2 regions of the Variovorax sp. 01T432 genome follow, and region 2 is predicted to be linked to the other one. Evidence: predicted binding sites of a transcription regulator. Region 2 holds the regulator's gene; the other holds the start of a gene.
What was found. The regulator FNR, encoded in region 2, switches genes on or off when oxygen is low (the NO sensors DNR and NnrR bind a similar motif). The targets are predictions, from matches to a motif close to TTGATNNNNATCAA.
Positions count from the first base shown of each region.

Region 1: the regulator FNR is predicted to act here: its motif matches at 1,842-1,855, upstream of AC1DNF_RS12365 (hemerythrin domain-containing protein).

Region 1 is NZ_JBFTPS010000013.1:928-4,799, forward strand. Features, by position in the region: gene AC1DNF_RS12360 (FAD-containing oxidoreductase) at 436-1,809, shown strand; gene AC1DNF_RS12365 (hemerythrin domain-containing protein) at 1,918-2,562, shown strand; gene AC1DNF_RS12370 (ribonucleotide reductase subunit alpha) at 2,563-2,967, opposite strand; gene AC1DNF_RS12375 (peptidylprolyl isomerase) at 2,986-3,792, opposite strand; gene narI (respiratory nitrate reductase subunit gamma) at 3,804-3,872, opposite strand, start outside.
Region 2 is NZ_JBFTPS010000084.1:11,207-15,078, reverse strand. Features, by position in the region: gene ccoP (cytochrome-c oxidase, cbb3-type subunit III) at 1-531, shown strand, start outside; gene ccoG (cytochrome c oxidase accessory protein CcoG) at 555-2,003, shown strand; gene AC1DNF_RS33665 (FixH family protein) at 2,022-2,288, shown strand; gene fnr (fumarate/nitrate reduction transcriptional regulator Fnr) at 2,296-3,036, opposite strand; gene hemN (oxygen-independent coproporphyrinogen III oxidase) at 3,134-3,872, shown strand, end outside.

The sequences.
Region 1 (3,872 bases), on a different contig from region 2:
AAGCGCGCGGGCCATTCTTGCGTGGCCTACCTCTTTTGGAGGAGATCGAGGGGCTAGTAACCATGTGTTTCGGTAGGCACAATGTATTACATGAAAAGCCTCACTCGAACCACTCTTCCGAGATCCGTCACCGGCCTGCTCGGCCTTGTGCGAGCTGGCTTGGCGGCCGCTGAAAAGTCGCCGACCCGCGTTCTGGCAGTCTCCTGGCCTCCGCCACCCGCGCCCTTGAATGCCACCCAGCTCCTGGAAGTGGCGCGGCAGTGGCGCGCGAGGGCCGGAGAGGGCGACCCAGGCGCCGACTCGGTCGCCCAGGCGCTGGAAACGGTGGCCAGCGCGCGCCGCGCCCGGTGAGGTCATGCGCTCGCCCGTTGGCGGGGTGCCCGCCTGCGGCCTGATGTCGTTGCTTTGCGCGGCGGCTTCCCTAATCATGGGAGCATGAACCTCTCCTTCGACGCCATCATCATCGGTGCCGGCCAGGCCGGCCCCTCCCTCGCAGGGCGACTCACCACGGCCGGCATGAAAGTGGCCATGGTCGAGCGCAAGCTCTTCGGCGGCACCTGCGTGAACACCGGCTGCATCCCGACCAAGGCCCTGGTGGCCAGCGCGCATGCGGCCCACCTCGCGCGCCGCGCCAGCGACTTCGGCGTGACCATCGGCGGCCCCGTGGGCGTCGATATGCCCGCCGTCAAGGCCCGCAAGGACAAGGTGTCGGGCGACTCGCGCCGAAGCGTCGAATCCTGGCTCCGGCGGATGCAGGGCTGCACCGTGTTCGAGGGCCATGCGCGCTTCGTCTCGGCGACCGAGGTGAGCGTGGGCGACGACCTCCTCCAGGCGCCGCGCATCTTCATCAACGTCGGCGGGCGCGCTCTCGTGCCGCCGCTCCCGGGCGTGGACGAGGTGCCGTGCCTGACCAACACCTCCATCCTGGAACTGGACCAGGTGCCGCGCCACCTCGCGGTGATCGGCGGCAGCTATATCGGCCTGGAGTTCGCCCAGATGTACCGCCGCTTCGGCGCGGAAGTGACGGTCATCGAGAAAGGGCCGCGCCTGGTCGCGCGCGAGGACGAGGAGGTCTCGGGCGCCATCCGGGACATTTTCGAGGGCGAAGGCGTCGTGGTGCGCCTGGATGCCGAGTGCATCCGCTTCCAGCCCGCCGCCGACGGTATCCAGGTCGGCGTGGACTGCCTGGCCGGGGCGCCCGAGGTGATGGCGTCCCACGTGCTGCTTGCCGTCGGCCGCCGGCCCAACACCGACGACCTCGGTCTGGACCAGGCGGGCATCGAGCTGGACCCGCACGGCTACATTCCAGTCGACGAGCAGCTCCAGACCCGCACGCCCGGCATCTGGGCGCTGGGCGATTGCAACGGGCGCGGCGCCTTCACGCACACGGCCTACAACGACTTCGAGATCGTCGCGGCCAACCTGCTGGACAACGACAAGCGCCGCGTGAGCGACCGGATCCCGGTCTACGCCTTGTTCATCGATCCGCCGCTCGGCCGGGTCGGGTTGACGGAGGCGCAGGCGCGCGCGACGGGCAAGGCGGTGCGAGTCGGCCAGCGGCCCATGACACGGGTCGGGCGGGCGGTCGAGAAGGGCGAGACCGCGGGCTTCATGAAGGTGGTGGTCGACGCCGAGAGCGAAGCCATCCTCGGCGCCGCGATCCTGGGCGTCGGCGGCGACGAAGCCGTCCACTGCCTCATCGACACCATGTCCTGCGGCGGGACCGGCGACGCGCTGCGGCGAACCATGCACATCCACCCGACGGTCTCGGAACTGATCCCGACCATCCTGGGCGAACTCAAGCCCTGAAGGCACGCGGCCGCGCCGCCGCGCGCCTTGCGTTGATCTGCCTCAAGACGAGGCGAAAGAAAAAAGAGGACGCTGCGTACTTGGACTTGAACTTGGACGAGACGCAAGATGACACCCGCGAGCCTGAAGATCATCCGCCATGAACATCGGGCGCTATCGGCGATGCTGCGCGCCATCATCCTGCTGCTCGACAAGCAGCAGCGGCGCGGCATGCTGCCCGACTTTCATGCGCTCCAGGCCATGCTGTTCTACGTCGACGAGTTTCCCGAAAAGCTCCACCATCCCAAGGAAAGCGGCTTGCTGTTCCCGAAACTTCGAGGGCGCGACGCCCATATCGATGCCGTGCTCGACCGGCTCGATCTGGAACACGCGCTCGGCGAGCAGTCGATTCGCGATGTGCAGCACGCGCTCCTCGGCTTCCAGGTGATGAGCGGCTCCAGCCAGCAGGAGGCGCGGCGGGACACCTTCACCCGGGCGATGACCCACTATGTCAGCTCCTACATCGAGCACATGATGCTGGAGGAAACCGAGGTGCTGCCGTTCGCCCAGGCCGTGCTGCACCCCGAAGACTGGGCTGAGCTCGATGCCGCATTCCTGATGAACCGCGATCCGCTCGCGGGCTATGAAGCGGACGAGATCTACCTGCCGCTGTTCACCCGGATCCTCGGCACCCTGGAGACATCCGGTGGAATCGACTCCGCGCTCGAGGCGTTGGCCGGCGCCACGCGTCCGAAGTTCGCGCCGCATCGCTGATCACGAAAAGGCCAGAGGCTCCCCGTTCAGGTCATAGGCCGCATAGCGGCCGATGCTGCCCTGGCGCACGGCCTCGACCATGACATTCATGGCCTGCTCGGTCTCCGATTCGGTGGGCGCCGTCTGGCCGCGGCCGGACAGGCCGACAACGAAGACCACATGCCATGCCGAGCCGTTCTCCCGGGATTCGGCCACCAGCGCCGCGAAATCCTTGAGTGCGTGCGGTTCCTTGTCCACGCACATGATGGGCTCGAGTTCGCCGCCTTCGCCCGCATCGAAGCGCGCCTGCTGTTCCGGGCTCGCATCGGCCGGCAGCGTGGCCGCCGCGAAGACGAAGAGAAGGCGCTGGGGCTCCGGCTGCGACCTCGCGGCCTGGAGCAGGAGCTGGAAGTGGGATTCGTTCATGGGAGTTTCCATCGGCGGCTACTGGACCAGCGGGGTTTCGGCCGCTTCGAGGTCCACGCCTTCGAGCTCGGCGGCGCCCGCGAGCAGTTGCAGGTACTGCCGCATCGCGGCGACGAAGGCCTGCTGGCGCAGGGCCAGTCCGACCGCCCCGCGCACCGCCTCGAAGGGCTGCTGCACGCCGGCCTCACGCTCCATGACCTCGACCACGTGCAGGCCGAAGCGGCTGTGCACGAGTCGCGGCAGCACGCCGACTTCGGCGCGGCCGAACAGTTCGCGCGCGAATTCCGGCGCGCAATCGGCGCTTTGCAGCCAGCCGAGCTCGCCGCCGGCGGCGCCGCTCGGGCAGTTCGAGAGGGCGGCGGCCTGCGCCGCGAAGGTCGGCGACGCGCTGCCGTCGAAGCATCGCACCTCCAGCATCGCCATCTCGACGCGCTTGCGCAGTGCCACCACGTCCACGCCGGGCGTCACCGCGAACAGGATGTGCCTCACGCGCACCCGCTCGCCGCTGCGATAGGCCGCTTCGTGCGCGGCGTAGTAGCGCCGGCACGCCTCTTCGGACGGATCGGGCAGCGGAAGCGAGCGCTCGAGCAGTGCCTCGATGGCGGCGGTGGCGGCTTCGCTGGTCGCGCTGTCGCCCAATGCCACGTCGGCCGCGTCGAGCAGGCCGGCGGCCTGCGCCGCCTGGCGCAGCAGCTCGGTGCAGGCGCGCTGGCGCAGTTCCTCCGGTGCCAGGGTCTCCAGAGGCGTGTGCAGCGCCACGCCGTTGATGCGCGCGACGGGCGGTAGCTGCGCGGCAGTGCCGGGATCGATGTTTTCGACATGCATGTTCATGCTCCTCAATCGGCGGTGCCGCGCCGGCGGGGTTGGTTCTGCCCGACCGGCACATTCAGGCGCCGGCCGCGCAC
Region 2 (3,872 bases):
GGCGAGCGCCTCTTCCTCAACAACTGCGCCCAGTGCCACGGCTCCGATGCGCGCGGCGGCAAGGGCTTTCCCAACCTGACGGACAACGACTGGCTGCATGGCGGCACGCCGGAGAAGATCAAGGAGTCGATCACCCTGGGCCGCACCGGCGTGATGCCGCCGATGGCCGAGGCGGTCGGAACGGCCGAGGACGTGAAGAACGTCGCCAACTATGTGCTGAGCCTGTCGGGCAGTTCGCACGACTCGGTGCGCGCCGGCCTCGGAAAGGCCAAGTTCGCCGCCTGCGCGGCCTGCCACGGCATCGGCGGCGTCGGCAACACCGCCATCGGCGCGCCCAACCTGTCGGACAAGATCTGGCTGCACGGCTTCGGGCAGGACGCGATCGTCTCGATCATCAACACCGGCAAGACCAACCAGATGCCAGCGCAGCAGGGCCGCCTGAGCGAGGCGCAGATCCATGTGCTGGCCGCCTATGTGTGGGGCCTGTCGAACAAGCCCGGCGCCGCTACGCCCGTCGCCGCAACGCCCTGACTGAGATGCCACCCGAGACAAGGATGACCGATTCCACGCCCGTCAAGACCCGGCCCGCGCGCCGGGTGATACCGATCGCCGCGGCCACGGCGCCCGAGGGCGGCGGCGGTCTCTTCGCCGCGCAGGAAAAGATCTACACCCGCACCGTGCGCGGCGTCTTCGCGCGCTGGCGCTGGGGCATGGTGTTCCTGACCCAGCTTCTCTTCTATGGGCTGCCCTGGCTCGAATGGGGCCAGCGCCAGGCGGTGCTGTTCGACCTGGCCTCGCGGCGCTTCTACATCCTCGGGCTGGTGCTCTATCCGCAGGACCTGATCTACCTCACCGGCCTGCTGGTGGTGTCCGCGCTTTCGCTCTTCCTGTTCACCGCCGTGGCCGGACGCCTGTGGTGCGGCTATGCCTGCCCGCAGACGGTCTACACCGAGATCTTCATGTGGGTCGAGCAGAAGATCGAAGGCAGCCGCATCGCTCGCATGCGGCTGGACGAGGGGGAATTCTCGGTGGAGAAGCTGGTCAAGAAGTGGTTCAAGCATCTGGTGTGGCTGGGCATCGCGATGTGGACCGGCTTCACCTTCGTCGGCTACTTCACGCCGATCCGCGATCTGGGCATGGAATTCCTGCAGACGCGCATGGGTTCCTGGGAAGTCTTCTGGGTCTTCTTCTACGGCTTCGCCACCTACGGCAATGCGGGCTTCATGCGCGAGCAGGTCTGCAAGTACATGTGCCCCTATGCCCGCTTCCAGAGCGCCATGTTCGACCGCGACACGCTGATCGTCAGCTACGACGCCGAGCGCGGCGAACCTCGCGGTGTCCACGCCAAGGGCACCGACGCCCGGGCCCAGGGCCTGGGCGACTGCATCGACTGCGACCTGTGCGTGCAGGTCTGCCCGACCGGCATCGACATCCGCAAGGGGCTGCAGTATGAGTGCATCGGCTGCGGTCTTTGCGTCGACGCCTGCAACACGGTGATGGACAAGATGGCGACACCGCGCGGCCTGATCCGCTATGCCACGCAGAACGGCATGGCCGGCCACTGGACGCCCAGGCAGGTGCTGCGCCGCGTGCTGCGCCCGCGCGTGCTGATCTATACGAGCCTGCTGGCCGTGCTGTGCATCAGCCTGCTCACGAGCCTGGTGGTGCGCACGCCGCTCAAGGTGGACGTGGTGCGCGACCGCGGCTCGCTCGCCCGCATCGTCGAGGGCGGCGCGCTCGAGAACGTCTACCGGCTCCAGATCATGAATGCGACCGAGAAGCCGCAACGCTACAGCATCGAGGCCAGCGGCCTCCCGGGCCTGAACGTCTCGCCGGCCGGGCCGGTGGAGGTCGGTGCCGCCCAATCGCGCTGGGTCGCGGTGCGCCTGCAGCTGCCCTATGGCAGCACGCCGGCCGGTTCCCACAACGTGTATTTCGATGTGCGCTCGGCCGACGGCCGCGCGCGCGTGTCGGAGAAGGCCACCTTCATGGTGCCTCGCTGAGTCACAAAAGGAGAAGAGATGAAAGACGCAGAAGAATCACAGGCCAGGAGCGGACCCTGGTGGTCCTACCCACTGGTCTGGATGGTATTCGGCGGCCCCGCGGTCGTCGTCGTCGCCGGCCTCACGACGCTCTGGATTGCCGTGAAGATGCCCGATCCGGTGATCGCGGCGGACTACTACCGCCAGGGCATCGAGATCAACAAGACCCTGGCCGACAAGAAGCTGATGCCCGCCCTGGCCGGGCGCAACCACGCGGCGACGCCGGCGGCCGACCTGGCGCCCTGAGCGCCGCTCAGCAGTTCGCCGGATTGACGATGCGCTGCAAGGCGTCGGGGTCCACGATGCGCAGGTTGCGGTGCTGGACTTCGACGATGCCGTCCTCCGCGAACTTCGACATCGCGCGGCTCACGGTCTCGAGCTTGAGCCCGAGATAGCTGCCGATCTCCTCGCGCGTCATGCGCAGGACGAGTTCGGAGCGCGAGAATCCGCGCGCGTGCAGTCGCTGCACGAGGTTCAGCAGGAAGGCGGCCAGCCGCTCTTCGGCCCGCATGCTGCCCAGCAGCAGCATCACGCCGTGCTCGCGCACGATCTCGCGGCTCATGACCTGGTGCACATGGCGCTGCAGCGTGGGGACTTCGCGCGACAGCGTCTCGATGCGATCGAAGGGCATCACGCAGACCTCGGCGTCCTCCAGCGCGACGGCGTCGCAGCTGTGGCGGTCGTTGACGATGCCGTCCAGCCCGATGATCTCGCCGGCCATCTGGAAGCCCGTGACCTGGTCGCGCCCGTCCTCGCTGGTCACGCGGGTCTTGAAGACGCCGGTGCGGATCGCGTAGAGGGAGGTGAAGCGCTCGCCGTTGCGAAACAGGGTCTCGCGCCGCGCGACCTTGCGCCGCGTGGCGACGAGGTTGTCGATGCGCTGCAATTCGTCCGGGCTCAGGCCGCTCGGCATGCAGAGGTCGCGCAGGTTGCAGTTCGAGCAGGCGACCTTGATATGTTCGGTTTTCATTGACTTGGTCGTGGTTTGCGCGATTGTCCAAGCGCGCACCTGAGGGAGGATTGACGCACGTCAAGGATCGCGGGGCATGCCGGCGCCATAGTGGGCCATTTCCAGTGTCCAGAGCCTCTTCATGCTTCCAGCGCCAGTCATCGCCATTCCCGCGCCGTCCTCGCCGCTGCCGTCGCCCGCCATGCTGCGGCGCCTCGACGTGCCCGGCCCGCGCTATACCTCCTATCCCACCGCCGACCGCTTCGTGGAGGCGTTCACCGCGCAGGACTATGCCCACGCCCTGAGACTGCGCTGCACGGCCGGCGCGCGGGTCCGCCCGCTGTCGGTTTATGTGCACATCCCGTTCTGCGAGTCGCTCTGCTACTACTGCGGCTGCAACAAGATCGTGACCCGCCAGCGCGGCAAGGCGCGCGAGTACCTGAACTACCTCGCGCGCGAAGTGGAGCTTCAGGTGGAGCAGCTCGGCCGGGGCGCCGTCGTCAGCCAGCTGCACCTGGGGGGCGGCACGCCGACTTTCCTGGAAGACGCGGAGCTGCGCGAGCTCATGGCGCTTCTTCGGTCCGCCTTCACGCTGTCGCCGGAGGGCGAGTACGCGATCGAGATCGATCCGCGCACCGTGGACGCCGATCGCCTCGCGGTGCTGGCGGAGCTTGGATTCAACCGCCTGAGTTTCGGCGTGCAGGATTTCGATCCGGAGGTCCAGAAGGCCGTCCACCGCATCCAGCCCGCGCAGCAGGTGTTCGACCTGGTGGCGGCCTCCCGGCGGCTGGGCTTCTCCTCGATCAACGTCGATCTCATCTACGGACTGCCGCGCCAGAGCACGGCCTCCTTCGACCGCACGCTGGCGCAGATCTGCGAGT